Regions from separate parts of the Amycolatopsis sp. 3B14 genome, predicted to be linked through region 2. Evidence: riboswitches for the same ligand, from Rfam matches in the RefSeq annotation. Region 2 holds a riboswitch; the other holds the start of a gene.
The links. A riboswitch is a leader RNA that binds a small molecule or an ion and turns the genes downstream of it on or off. The one in region 2 is predicted to bind thiamine pyrophosphate.
Positions count from the first base shown of each region.

Region 1: it holds a riboswitch for thiamine pyrophosphate, as region 2 does, so the genes downstream of both, ACCP09_RS17930 (thiamine ABC transporter substrate-binding protein) here and thiC (phosphomethylpyrimidine synthase ThiC) in region 2, are expected to answer to the same signal.

Region 1 covers NZ_JBHZEN010000028.1:126,290-133,345, reverse strand. The annotation lists gene ACCP09_RS17940 (ABC transporter ATP-binding protein) at 1-800, opposite strand, end outside; gene ACCP09_RS17935 (ABC transporter permease) at 803-2,404, opposite strand; gene ACCP09_RS17930 (thiamine ABC transporter substrate-binding protein) at 2,401-3,441, opposite strand; TPP riboswitch at 3,464-3,573, opposite strand; gene ACCP09_RS17925 (4a-hydroxytetrahydrobiopterin dehydratase) at 3,607-3,897, shown strand; gene ACCP09_RS17920 (hypothetical protein) at 3,962-4,180, shown strand; gene ACCP09_RS17915 (hypothetical protein) at 4,534-5,226, shown strand; gene ACCP09_RS17910 (hypothetical protein) at 6,094-6,507, shown strand; gene ychF (redox-regulated ATPase YchF) at 6,570-7,056, opposite strand, start outside.
Region 2 covers NZ_JBHZEN010000048.1:86,129-93,184, reverse strand. The annotation lists gene ACCP09_RS26170 (S1C family serine protease) at 1-837, shown strand, start outside; gene ACCP09_RS26165 (hypothetical protein) at 834-1,001, opposite strand; gene ACCP09_RS26160 (Uma2 family endonuclease) at 1,008-1,385, opposite strand; gene ACCP09_RS26155 (alpha/beta fold hydrolase) at 1,450-2,172, opposite strand; gene ACCP09_RS26150 (TetR/AcrR family transcriptional regulator) at 2,262-2,822, shown strand; gene ACCP09_RS26145 (MFS transporter) at 2,765-3,958, opposite strand; TPP riboswitch at 4,066-4,192, shown strand; gene thiC (phosphomethylpyrimidine synthase ThiC) at 4,185-5,828, shown strand; gene thiD (bifunctional hydroxymethylpyrimidine kinase/phosphomethylpyrimidine kinase) at 5,828-6,643, shown strand; gene thiD (bifunctional hydroxymethylpyrimidine kinase/phosphomethylpyrimidine kinase) at 6,669-7,056, shown strand, end outside.

The DNA.
Region 1 (7,056 bases), on a different contig from region 2:
AGCCGCACCGGCCCGTCCGCGGCCTCCGGGATGGCGACCTCGCCGAACGGGCAGCGCACGATCCCGTCCGCCGCCTCGCCGTCGACGACCGTGGTGACGCCGAGGAAGCGCGCCACGTTCTCGTCCGCGGGCCGCCGCCACACCTCGCGCACGGCCCCGGCCTGGCGGATCTTCCCGGCCTGCAGCACGGCGACGCGGTCGGCGAGCGTGAACGCCTCCTCCTGGTCGTGCGTGACGAGCAGCGCGGTGATCTTCGCGCTGCGCAGCATCTCGGCCAGGTCGACGGCCAGCTGCTCGCGCAACCCGGCGTCCAAACCGGACAGCGGCTCGTCGAGCAGCAGCAGGCGCGGCTCCGGCGCGAGCGCGCGGGCCAGCGCGACCCGCTGCGCCTCGCCGCCGGACAGCTCGGTCACCCGCCGCTTCTGGTAGCCGGTCAGGCCCACGAGGTCGAGCAGCCGGCTCACGCGTTCCGCGCGCTCGGCCGACGACATCCCGTGCATCCGCGGCCCGAACGCGATGTTCCCGGCCACGTCCCGGTGCGGGAACAGCTGGCCGTCCTGGAACACCAGCCCGAACCCGCGCTTGTGCACCGGCACGCGCGCCAGGTCGGCTCCGTCCCAGCGCACGCTGCCCGCGGTGATCGGCTCCAGACCGGTGATGGCGCGCAGCAGCGTCGACTTCCCGGAGCCGGACGGGCCGAGCAACGCGAGCACCTCGCCGTCGGCGATCTCCAGGTCCACGCCGGAGACGGCGGTGAACGAGCCGTACCGCACGGTCAGGCCGGACACGGTCAACGCCATGGCTAGAACTCCCCCACCCGGCCGGACGCGAGCCGGTCGATCACGATCACCGCGGCCGCGGTGACCAGCATGAGCAGCGCGCACGCCGCGTACGCCATCTGGTTGTTGAGCTGGCCGGGCCGCGCGATCAGCGCCGCGATCGCGACCGGCAGCGTCGGCGTCTGCGGGCGCGCCAGGAAGCTCGTCGCGCCGAACTCGCCGAGCGCGACGACGTAGCCGAACCCGGCCGCGGCGACGACGGCGCGGGAGGCCAGCGGCACGTCGATCTCGCGCCACACCCGCGCCGGGCTCGCACCGAGGGTGGCCGCGGCCTGGCGCAGGCGGTCGTCGATCGACCGCACCACGGGCAGCACCGTGCGGATCACCAGCGGGATCACCACCAGCGCCTGCGCGAGCGGCACCAGCAGCGGCGACCGGCGCAGGTCGCCGGGCAGCGCGTCGAGCGTGATGAGGTAGCCGAACCCGACGGTCACCGCGGACACGCCGAGCGGCAGCATCAGCGCGGCGTCCATCGACTCACCGACCCCGCGCGCGAGCCGTCCCGGCGACCGGCGCAGCGCGACCAGCAGGACCGACGCCGACACACCGATGACCATCGCCAGCACCGTCGCGTCGGTGGCGGTGCGCAGCGAGTTCAGCGCCGCGTCCCAGCCGGAGACCTGGAGCGTGCCGTCGTTTCCGGTGCCGGACAGCGCCCGGTAGCCGGCCAGGCTCCAGCCGTCCACGGTGGACACCGAGCGCAGCAGCAACGCGACGATCGGCGTCAGCAGCAGGCCGAGCACGACGACCGCGGCGCCGACCACGGCCCACTCGCCGCCGACCGGGCGGCGCGCGGTCTCCCGCCGCGACCGCAGCCGCAGCGCGCTCTCCCGGCGGCGGCGGGCGGCCGCGCCGAGCAGCAGCGCGCCCAGGACGGCGGCGATCTGCACCAGCGACAGCGCCGCCGCGCCGGTCAGGTCGAGCAGGTTCTCGGTGCGCAGGTAGATCTCGGTCTCCAGCGTCCGGTACCGCGCGCCGCCGAGGATCAGCACCACGCCGAAACTGGTGGCGCAGAACAGGAACACGACGGCGGCCGCGGACGTGATCGCCGGCATCAGCGCGGGCAGCGTCACCGAGCGGAACGCGCGCCAGCGGGAGGCGCCCAGCGCGCGGGCGGCGTCCTCGGCCCGCGAGTCCAGCAACGCCCACAGCCCGGCGACCGTGCGGCCGACGACGGCGACGTTGAAGAACGCGTTGGCCAGCACGATGGACAGCCAGCCGCCGTCGGGCCACAGCGCCCGGAACGCCAGGCCCACCACCACGGTGGGCAGCACGAACGGGACGAGCACCAGCGTCCGGACGACCGCCACCCCGGGCAGCCGCACGCGCGCCAGCAGGAACGCGACCGGCAACCCGGCGACCACCGCGATCAGGGTCGAACCGGCGGCCTGCGCGACCGTGAACCACGCCAGCCGCCACGTCTCGCCCTCGGCCAGCGCGGCGAGCACCCCGCCGTCGGCGAAGCCCAGCCGCAGGATCGCGACGACCGGCCAGGCGAAGAAGACGACCAGGAACCCGAGCGGCAGCACAGCCAGTGCCGCCAGCCCGAGCCCGGCACGGCTCACTGGCCGAGCAAGGAGCGCCACTGCTCGATCCACCGCTCACGCCCGGCCTGCACCGTCTCAGCGGGCAGGCTCGCCGGGTTCGGCGGCAGCGGGGCGGCCGTCGTCCACGCGGCGGGCAACGCGACGCCCTCCCGCGCCGGGTAGACGTACATGTTCTCCGCCACCGTCGCCTGGAACTGCTGGGACAGCAGGAAGTCGATCACCTTCTGGGCCTTGTCCGCGTTCGGCGACCCGGCCAGCACGCCGGCGTACTCGACCTGACGGAAGCAGGTGTCCAGCAGCGCCTTCGTGCGCGGCTTGCCGTCCTCGCCGATCTCCGCCGCGGGCGAGGACGCGTAGGACACCACGATCGGCCGCGGCCCCTTGCCGGAGGAGCCGGAGAAGTCCTGGCCGTAGGCCTCCTCCCAGCCGGCGACGGCACGCATGCCGTTGTCCTTCAGCCGGGTCCAGTAGCCCTGCCAGTTCTGCTCGCCGTAGCGGGCGATGGTGCCGAGCAGGAACGCCAGGCCGGGCGAGCTGGTGGCCGGGTTCTCCACGACCAGCAGGTCCTTGTACTCCGGCTTGACCAGGTCGTCGTAGGTCGCGGGCTCCGGGATGCCGCGCTCGGCGAACCAGGTGCTGTCGACGTTGACGCAGACGTCGCCCACGTCGACGGCCGACAGGCGGTGCTCGGAGTCCACGGCGTAGCGCTGCGGGCCGCGGTCGGCCTCGGGGCTGGTGTAGGGCGCGAAGACGCCTTCGGTGAGCGCGCGCGACGCGAAGGTCGAGTCGACGCCGAAGGCCGCGTCGCCGATCGGGTTGGCCTTCGTGAGGACCAGGGTGTTGGTGAGCGCGCCCGCGTCACCCTTCTTCACGACGTTGATCGTGATGCCGGTCTGCTGCTGGAAGGCGTCGAGCACCTGCTGCGGAGCGGCGAACGAGTCGTGGGTGACGAGCGTGACCGTGGCCGGGCCGTTGTCCGCGTCGTTGCCGGCCAGCGTGCAGCCCGCGGTCAGGGCGGCGACAAGGCCGACCAGGACGCCCGTGCGGAATCTCATGACCACTCCTCGCTCGTTCCGGCGAGAAAGGTCGGGGCCCTCCCTGCGCCGGCATGATCCGGATCAGGTGCGAACGGTCGCGGGCGAACCCGCCTCTCAGCCCGGTGGACCCGGACTCCCGTGGCAACCGTGCAGCGTACTCGCCGCCGTACCACCATGGAGCACATGGCGGAACTACTGAGCGAAACCGAGATCTCCGAGGCCCTCAACAAGCTGCCGTACTGGCAGCGCGCGGGCGACGCGCTGGAGCGCACGGCCGAACTCGCCGACTTTCCGCAGGCCATCGCGGTGGTCAACCGCGTCGCCGAGATCGCCGAGGGCGTGAACCACCACCCGGACATGGACATCCGGTGGCGCACCGTGACGTTCCGGTGCAGCACCCATTCGGCGGGCGGCATCACCGCGAAGGACGTGTCGCTCGCCGAACAGATCGACAGCACGATCGACGCGCTGTGATCTAGGCCGGACCGGCAACTTCGCGGCCGGTCCCGTGCGTTGCCCCTGGTGGAGGGAACGCACCATGAGGAAGGTTGTCACGCGACTGGCCGCCGTGGGAGCCGCCGTCGCCTTGTTGCTGGGAGTGCTCGCCGGGACCGCTTCGGCGGTCACGTCCGCCGCCGTCGAACCGCCGAGCGAGACGCGGGCGGTGGTGGTCGGGACGCTGGCGTTCGGGTTGATGATCGCCGCGGCGGGTGCCGTGTTCTGGTACACGGCGCGACATCGGGGACCGCAGGAGTGATTTCGGTCACGTCGGCCGCCGGGTTGTAACGACGGGGGCGTCGCGGGCGCTGTCACGCGCGGAAGTCCCTGCTCACCCCGAGGTTCGCCGCCATGAACAGCACGCCCGCCCTGTCGCCCGTCCAGCGCGCCTGGGTCACCGGCCTGGCCACCGCCATCACTCTGCTCGCCGTTCTCGTGCTCGCCGCGCTGGGCTGAGTCCCAGCAGGTCAGCGGCCCGCCGGTGCCCCGGCGGGCCTTTTTCATGCGCTGTTGATCTGTGTCCATGACCACTCGTTGGTGACATTTCCGTGTCCTATTCGTAATGTCACGGGCGGCCATCCCCCGAACGGCCGAAAAGTCCCCTCCCCGAAAATGGTGATCTTCCGAATGGTGGGTCGACATAGATCCAAAGCGAAATCGCTGAAAGTCCCCCTGGCGATCGGCCTGGCCGCGGCGTTCGTGCTGGGCTTCGCGGTCTGGCTGACCGGTAACTTCAGCAGGCAGGACACGGCCAGCATGGCGGCGCAGATGAAGCCGCTGCCGACGACCTCGGCCCCGACGAGCACGTCGAGCAGCACGACCACCCCGCCGCCGCCTCCCCCGCCGTCGACGACCACGCCGTCCGTGGCGCCCCCGCCGTCGACCACTTCGAAGTCGACGCCGAAGTCCACGACGACGACCCCGAAGACGACGACCAAGGCGGCGAACGCCTGCTCGTCGGTGCTCGAGGGCACGTTGCCCCATGTGGCGAAGGTGGGCAACCACATCGCCGCGAAGTTCGGCGTGGACGAGATCGGCGGCCGAGCGGGCCGCTCCGGCACGAGCGACCACCCCAGCGGCCTGGCGCTGGACTTCATGGTGGACACGTCCACGGGCAACGCCATCGCGGATTACGTGCTGGCCAACCAGTCCGAGTTCAACGTCAAGTACGTGATCTGGAGGCAGCGCTACAACGACGGCAGCGGCTGGTCGACCATGGAAGACCGCGGCGACGCCACGGCCAACCACTACGACCACGTGCACGTGTCGTTCGAGTCGAGCGGCACGGTGAACGTGACCTGCTGATCGGCGCGGCGTGCGGGCACTGCCCGTGCGCCCGGTCGGTTCACGGAGAACGCCCAGGCTTCCCCCGCCTGGGCGTTCTCCGTGTTCCCAATGTCGCCCAGCCGCCAGGGGCTGCGCTGTCCCCCGAGCAGATCCCGCGCCGCCTCTGCACGACTCGCAACACCCGGCACCCGGCACGGGGGCTACGCGCTCCCCGCCCGCCCGGCACCCGGCATGCGGCACGCGGCACCCGGCACCCGGCACCCGGCGCCCGGCACGCGGCACGCGGCACCCGGCACCCGGCACCCGGCACCCGGCACCCGGCGCCCGGCACGCGGCACGCGGCACGCGGCACGCGGCACGCGGCACGCGGCACGCGGCACGCGGCACGCGGCACGCGGCACGCGGGCTACGCTCCCCGCCCGCCCGGCACCCCCACCGCCGCGGCAGGCAGCCTCGCCCTTCCCGCGCCACCGCACCAAGGCCCCGTGCCCGCAACCCGCGCCCCATATCCCCACTCGCGCGAGACCCCTGGGGTTGGGGCACCACCCCGCACCCGGGACCAGCGAACGGGCCACCAGCCGCCCGAACCCCCACGGCCCCCGTGCCACCCCACCTCCCGCGCCCGGAATCGCCATTCACGCCATGAGCTCGCGCTCCGTGGATCGAGGGCTACTTTCGGTCACGTGGTTCCCGCGCCTCGAACGTCCTGGGCCCTGTCCCGCTGGTGGCACGGGCTCATCGCGCTCGTCGTGATCGCCTCGCTCGCCGTCCCGCTGACGCTGATCTTCACCGGCGGCGCGGACGCGAACTCGGCCAGACCGGGGAAGCCTCAGCCTTGGCGTCCGCCTGTGGCGGCTCTTCAGCTACTTCACCGTCGAGAGCGACATGGTCGTGCTCGCCGCTGCTCCGGTGCCGGTGTGGCGCCCCACTTTGGACGGCCCGGTCTGGCGCGTGGCGCGGCTGGACGCGCTCCTGGGGATCCTCATCACCGGGCTGGTGTTCGCGATCGTGCTGGCGCCCCAGGTGCACCTCACCCGGAGCCACCATGTCCGCGACCATCGGCTTCCACTACATCTCCCCGTGGGCGACGATCGCTGCGTGGCTGCTGTTCGGGCCGCGCGCGCGGATCTCGTGGTCGACGGTCGCGGCGCCTTCACCGACTGGTACCCGTACCCGTTCCTGGACGTGACCGAACTGGGCCCTGGCGCAGCCATCCACAACGCGGGGCTCGTCGTGGTGCTCGCCCTGGCGTTCGCGACGCTGTTCAAACTCGCCGACGCCCGGATGCCTGCCTCCTGAGCAACGAACCCACCCGCATGTCAACGCGCGATCCCGCATAGCCATCAGCGCCGCAGGCCGGCTCAGACGTTGAAGCGGAACTCCACCACGTCGCCGTCGGCCATGATGTAGTCCTTGCCTTCCATCCGGACCTTGCCCGCGGAGCGCGCGGCGGCCATCGAGCCGGCTTCCACGAGGTCGTCGAAGGACACGACCTCCGCCTTGATGAAGCCCCGCTCGAAGTCCGTGTGGATGACGCCCGCGGCCTGGGGCGCGGTGGCGCCCTGCGGGATCGTCCACGCGCGGGACTCCTTCGGGCCCGCCGTGAGGTAGGTCTGCAGGCCCAGCGTGTGGAACCCGGCGCGGGCCAGCGCGTGCAGGCCGGGCTCGGTCTGGCCGACCGACTCCAACAGCTCGCGCACCGACTCCTCGTCGTCGAGTTCGAGCAGCTCGGCCTCGACCTTCGCGTCCAGGAACACGGCGTCGGCGGGGGCGACCAGCTTCGTCAGCTCCTCGCGCTTCGCCTGGTCGGTCAGCACGCCCTCGTCGGCGTTGAAGACGTACAGGAAC
Region 2 (7,056 bases):
AGTGTGCGGCTGTCCCGGGGCAGCGGTTCGGCGGTGGTGTTCGCCTACGACGGGCACCTGGTGACGAACGCGCACGTGGTCGGCGGCGGCACGCACGGCACGGCGACGTACTCGGACGGCACCGAGGCGCGGTTCACGGTGGTCGGCGCGGATCCGTTGTCGGACCTGGCCGTGCTGCGTGCGTCGGAGGCGCCGAGCGCGGCCCGGATGGGCGACGCGGACAAGCTGGTCGTCGGGCAGCTCGTGGTGGCGATCGGCAGCCCGCTCGGGCTCGCCGGTTCGGTGACCGCGGGTGTGGTCAGCGCGCTGGGCCGGTCGCTGCCGGTGCAGACCCGCAGCGCCGGGCGGGTGATCGAGAACGTGATCCAGACCGACGCTGCCCTGAACCCGGGCAACTCGGGCGGCGCGCTGGCGGATTCGGCAGGCCGGGTGGTGGGGGTCAACACCGCGGTCGCCGGGTTCGGACTCGGTCTCGCGGTGCCGATCAACGACACCACCCGGCGGATCATCGACACGCTGCTGGTGGAGGGCCGGGTGCGGCGGGCGTACCTCGGGGTGGTCGGGGTGCCGGCGCCGTTGCCGGACGAGGTCGCCGAGCACACCGGGCAGCACGCCGGGCTGCGGATCGTGGAGGTGGTGCGCGGCGGGCCGGCCGAACGGGCGGGGCTGCGGCCGGGCGACCTGGTGCTGACCGTGGGGCGGTCGCGGATCACGGACGCGCAGGACATCCAGCGGCAGCTGTTCGCCGAGGTGATCGGTACGCGGCTGGCCATCACGGTGCTGAGGAACGGTGCGATGGTCGACGTGTTCGCGACGCCGAGCGAGCTGGTGAGCTAGAAGGCCGCGGTGGCGAGCACGAGGTCGAACGGCGCGGGCAGGCGGATCTCCTCGCCGAAGGACACCTGCTCCGAGCGGCGGTAGTGCCCGTCGACGGGATCCGAGAACAGGGTGACCGACGGCTTCGGCTCGGCGTACCGGTCGATCAGGAGGTAGAGGGGCACCGGCGCCTAGGCGTAGGCCCAGAGCTTCTCGACGCGATCCGTGCGGGCGTTGCCCTGGGAGACGATCTCCACCACCAGTTCCGCGGCCTCCGCCGGAACGGGCACGTCGTCCGGACGGGACAGCAGTTCGTGGTGCGGAACCACGACCAGGCCGGGCACGTAGAGCCGGCTCGCGCTCCGAATGGAGACGCCGAGCTTCTGCAGGATGGCCCGATCCTCCGGGACCGACCGCACCAAGGTGCGATGGACCGACGCGGCGATCCTGCTGTGCCCGTTGTCGACGGGCGGCGTCAGTGTCACCCCTGCCGGGGTGATCTCCGCCCGCCAGCCCTCGGGCACGTCGAGGTTCTGCCACTCGCGAAGCCGAGTTTCCCAGTTGCCCATCCGCCGCAGCCTAGAAGGGCGTTTCCCGTGGTCAACCGCGGTCCGGCACGTCTGCCCGCGGCCCTCAGGCGAGCTTCAGCAGCAGCTCGCTCAGCTCCACCGGCATCGTGATCATGCAGTCGTGGCCCGTGGGCAGTTCCCAGACCTCCGCGGGCGTTCCGTTGGGCTGCACGGCGGGCACGGGGCGGCGCGAGAAGCCCTCCGGTTTCACCGTGCAGTGGATGTGCGTCCGCGGGATCGCTCGCGTCGCCGGGTTGTCCAGCCGCACCGGTTGCTGCAGGCAGCGCACCGGCTGGTCGGACAGCATCGTGCGCAACCAGGCGACGTCGTCGGGATCGGTGACGCCGAACAGGCCGGCCGGCGGGGGCAGCTCGGGCATCGGCGGAACGCGCCAGCCGCTGTCGGAGGCCAGCGCCAGATCGATCAGCCCCTGGGTGACGGGCAGGACGTCCGCCGCGGATTCGCCGTCCTCCGGGACCATCGCGTCCAGGTACACCAGCCGCGCGACCCGGTCCGGCAGCTCGTTCGCCACCGACGAGATCACCAGCCCGGCGTAGCTGTGCCCGACGAGCACCACGTCGGTGAGGTCCTCCTCGCGGATCAGCCCGGTCACGTCCGCGACGTGCGTGTCGAGGCCGACCTCGGGGCCGGCCAGGTGCGCCGTGTCGCCGTAGCCGGTCAACGTCGGCGCGAGCACGCGGTGCCCGGCCGCCTCCAGCAACGGCCTCACCCGCGTCCAGCACTCCCCGGTGTGCCACGCGCCGTGCACCAGCAGGTAGGTCGTCATTGTTCGCTCCGATCAGAAACGGGACACTGTCCCGGTTAACATACGGGACAGTGTCCCGCTTAGCTAGCACCGGGTGGGAGAATGGGGCCGTGGACGACAGCGCACCCAAGCGGGCCGACGCGCGGCGCAACCAGAAAGCCCTGCTCGACGCGGCGGCCGCGGTCTTCGTCGCGTCCGGGGTGGAGGCGCCGATCCGCGACATCGCGGCCAAGGCGGGCGTCGGGACCGCCACGATCTACCGCCACTTCCCCACGCGGGCGGACCTGATCATCGCCGTCTACCGGCACCAGGTGGAGGCGCTCGCCGAGGCCGGTCCGGCGCTGCTCGCCGCGAGCGCGACCCCGTACGCAGCCCTCGCGGAGTGGCTCGACCGGTTCGTCGACTTCGTGATCACCAAGCAGGGCCTGCCCGCGGTGCTGCAGTCCGACGACCCCTGCTACGACCCCCTGCACTCCTACTTCCTGGAGCGGCTCGTCCCGGTCTGCACGGGACTACTCGAAGCCGCGGCGGCCGAGATCCGCGGCGGCCTCGACGCCTACGAGCTGATGCGCGGCATCGGCGGCCTGTGCGCGGGCGCGAACAGCAAGCACCCCTACGACGCACGCCGCCTGGTCGGCCTCCTCGTCGCCGGGCTGCGCCGGCCGGACTGAAGACCTCCGCCGCGGTGGAGAGCGGACACGGCCAGCCCGCCGAGCACGCCGACCGCGCCCAGCAACGGCAGCGCGCCCAGCGCGACGCCGGCCGACAACGCGCGCCCGCCCAGCCACGCGCCCGCGCTGATGCCCAGGTTGAAGATCGACGTGTAGACCGCGACCGCGAGTGTCGGCGCTCCGGCGGCGGCCACCACCACCCGCGTCTGCAGCCCGGGGACCAGCGCGAACGCCACCGCGCCCAGCGCGAACACGCCCACCACCGCCCCGGCTCGCACCGAAGCGATCACCGCGAAGAGGGCCAGCGCCGCCGCCAGCACCGCGATGAGCACCCGCAGCGAAGCCCACGGCCACCGGTCCGCGAGCCGCCCACCGGCCAGGTTCCCGCACAGCGCGCCCGCGCCGAACACCATGAGCAGCACGACCACCCCGCCGGGCGGGAAGATCCGGCCGAGGATCGGCGACAGGTAGGTGTAGGCCACGAAGAACCCGGTCTCCGCCACCAGCGTCACCGCCAGCAGCACCAGCACCGGCCGTGTCACGAGCGCCCGCAGCTCCGGCCCCAGCCGCGGCGGCTCCGCGGTCCGGGTGGCCGGCACCAGCAGCGCGACCGCCGCCATCGCGGCCAGCGCCACGACCGCCAGCAGCCAGAACGACGTCCGCCACCCGTACGCCTCGCCCACGAGGGTGCCCAGTGGCGCGCCGAGGACGGTCGCGAGGTTCAGTCCGGTCGACACGAAGGCGATAGCCCACCCGCGCTTCGACGGGTGGACCATCGACGCGGCCAGCACGAGCGCGATCGCGAAGAACGTGCTGTGCGTCAGCGCGGTGACCACCCGCGCGGCCAGCAGCACGCCGAACCCGGTCGCACTCGCCGCGAGCGCGTTGCCCGCCGCGAACACCGCGACCAGCCCGAGCAGCGCCGCCTTGCGCGGGACCCGCAGGGTCGCGGCCGTCACGAGCGGACCGCCGATGGTCACCGTCAGCGCGTACCCGGCCACGAGCAGGCCTGCCGAGGGCACCGGCACCCGCAGGTCGGCCGACAACGCGGGGAGCAGTCCGATCACGAGCGTCTCCGCCGTGACGACCACGAAGAGACAGGCGCCGAGCGCGATCAGCGCGGCCGTGGTTCGCATGATCGTCAACCTAGAGGCTGACATCGGTGTGAATCTCCAGCGCGGGTGAGCGGTCTCACCGTCGTGCTCTTGAGGTCTGCCGCGGGACGTGGCATGGTCGGACGGACAACCGAACACGCGGGAGCTCGCGCCTTGGCGGGCTGAGAGGGCGGCTGGTGTCCGTTGGGACCCGGCGCCGCCGACCGCTGAACCTGACCGGGTAATGCCGGCGTAGGGAGTATTTCTAGTGACGACGCTGGAAAACGGCAAGAACGTCGCGCCGACCGTGACCACCGGGCCGATCACTGGGTCCCGGAAGGTCTACCACCACACCGAAAACGGGCTGAAGGTCCCGGCCCGCCGCATCGAACTCAGCAACGGCGACCACTTCGACGTCTACGACACCTCCGGCCCGTACACCGACCCCGACGTCGCGATCGACGTCCACAGTGGACTTGCGCCGCTGCGTGCCGAGTGGATCGCGAACCGGGAGCACAACACGCAGCTGGGCTTCGCGAAGGCCGGCGTGATCACCCGCGAGATGGAGTTCATCGCCGCGCGCGAGCGGGTAACGCCCGAGTTCGTGCGCGACGAGGTGGCCGCGGGCCGCGCGGTCATCCCCGTCAACCGCAACCACCCGGAGAGCGAGCCCGCGATCATCGGGAAGAACTTCCTGGTGAAGGTCAACGCGAACATGGGCAACTCGGCCGTGTGGTCGTCGGTCGAGGAGGAGGTCGACAAGATGGTGTGGGCGACCCGCTGGGGCGCCGACACGATCATGGACCTGTCCACCGGCAAGCGCATCCACGAAACCCGCGAGTGGATCATGCGGAACTCGCCCGTCCCGGTCGGCACCGTGCCGATCTACCAGGCGCTGGAGAAGGTCGACGGCGATCCGGCGAAGCTGTCCTGGGAGGTCTACCGGGACACCGTGATCGAGCAGTGCGAGCAGGGCGTGGACTACATGACCGTGCACGCCGGCGTGCTGCTGCGCTACATCCCGCTGACCGCGAACCGGGTAACCGGCATCGTCTCCCGCGGCGGTTCGATCATGGCCGCGTGGTGCCTGGCGCACCACAAGGAGTCGTTCCTCTACACGCACTTCGAGGAACTCTGCGAGATCCTGCGCGCCTACGACGTGACGTTCTCGCTCGGCGACGGCCTGCGCCCCGGCTCGATCGCGGACGCCAACGACCGCGCCCAGTTCGCGGAGCTGGAGACGCTCGGCGAGCTCACCCACATCGCGCGTGCCCACGACGTCCAGGTGATGATCGAGGGCCCCGGCCACGTGCCGATGCACAAGATCAAGGAGAACGTGGAGCTGGAGGAACGGCTCTGCGGCGAGGCTCCGTTCTACACCCTCGGTCCACTCACGACGGACATCGCGCCGGCCTACGACCACATCACCTCGGCCATCGGCGCGGCGCAGATCGGCTGGTACGGCACGGCGATGCTGTGCTACGTCACGCCGAAGGAGCACCTCGGCCTGCCCAACCGGGACGACGTGAAGGCCGGCGTGATCGCGTACAAGATCGCCGCGCACGCCGCGGATCTCGCCAAGGGCCACCAGTACGCCCAGGACTGGGACGACGAGCTGTCCAAGGCGCGCTTCGAGTTCCGGTGGACCGACCAGTTCAACCTCTCGCTCGACCCGGACACCGCGCGCTCGTTCCACGACGAGACGCTGCCGGCCGAGCCCGCCAAGACGGCGCACTTCTGCTCGATGTGCGGGCCGAAGTTCTGCTCCATGCGGATCACGCAGGACGTCCGCAAGTACGCCGAGGAGCACGGGCTGTCCACTGTGGATGCGATCGAGGCCGGGATGCAGGAGAAGTCGGCCGAGTTCGCCGAGAACGGCAAGCAGGTCTACCTCCCGGTGGTCCAGCCGTAATGAGCGTCACCCCGAAGACCGCGCTGACCATCGCCGGGAGCGATTCCGGCGGTGGGGCGGGGATCCAGGCCGACCTGCGGACGTTCTTCGCCTGCGGGGTGCACGGGATGACCGCGATCACCGCGGTCACCGTGCAGAACTCCGTCGGCGTGCAGGGCTTCACCGAGATCCCGCCGGACGTGGTGTCGGCGCAGATCAAGGCCGTGGCCGGGGACATGGGCGTGGACGCGGCCAAGACCGGCATGCTGGCGACGGCGGAGATCATCACCGCCGTCGCCAAGACGCTCGACGAGGTCCACATCGGACGCAACGCGGACGTGCCGTTCGTGGTGGACCCGGTGGCGGCGTCGATGCACGGGGACGCCCTGCTGCGTGAGGAGGCGCTGGAAGCCATCCGCACGGAGCTGTTCCCGCGCGCGACGCTGGTGACCCCGAACCTGGACGAGGTCCGGCTGCTCACCGGCGTCGAGGTCACCGACAGGGCCAGCCAGCGCGACGCGGCGCGGGCGCTGCTTGCTCTGGGTCCGATGTGGGTGCTGGTCAAGGGCGGGCACCTCTACGACGACCCGGAGTGCGTCGACCTCCTGTCCGACGGCGTGCAGTTCATCGAGCTGTCCGCGCGGCGGATCGACACGCCGCACACGCACGGCGGCGGCGACACGCTGGCCTCGTCGATCACCGCGTTCCTCGCCAAGGGGCTCGGGGTGCCGGACGCGGTGGACGAGGGCAAGCGGTTCATCGAGCGGTGCGTCGCCGAGGCGTACCCGCTCGGCGAGGGCGTCGGGCCGGTGTCCCCGTTCTGGCGGCTCGCTTGATCGGCGGGTTTGCGACACTGGGGGCATGAGCCAGAACGCGAGTCCGCCTGCCGCCCTGACCATCGCCGGATCCGACTCCGGTGGTGCCGCGGGGTTGCAGGCGGACCTGCGCACGTTCCTGACCTGCGGGGTGCACGGCCTGGTCGCGGTCACGGCAGTGACCGTGCAGAACACGCTCGGCGTGCACGACCGGTCCGACATCCCGGCGCGGATCGTGGCCGGGCAGATCGAGGCGGTCGCCGCGGACATGGGCATGCAGGCGGCGAAGACCGGGATGCTGGCCTCCGCCGAGATCATCGAGGCGGTCGCGGAGGCGTGCGACCGGGCGGAGATCGGGCGGGACTCGAAGGTGCCGTTCGTGGTCGACCCGGTGGCCGCGTCGATGCACGGGCACCCGCTGTTCGACGCGGCCG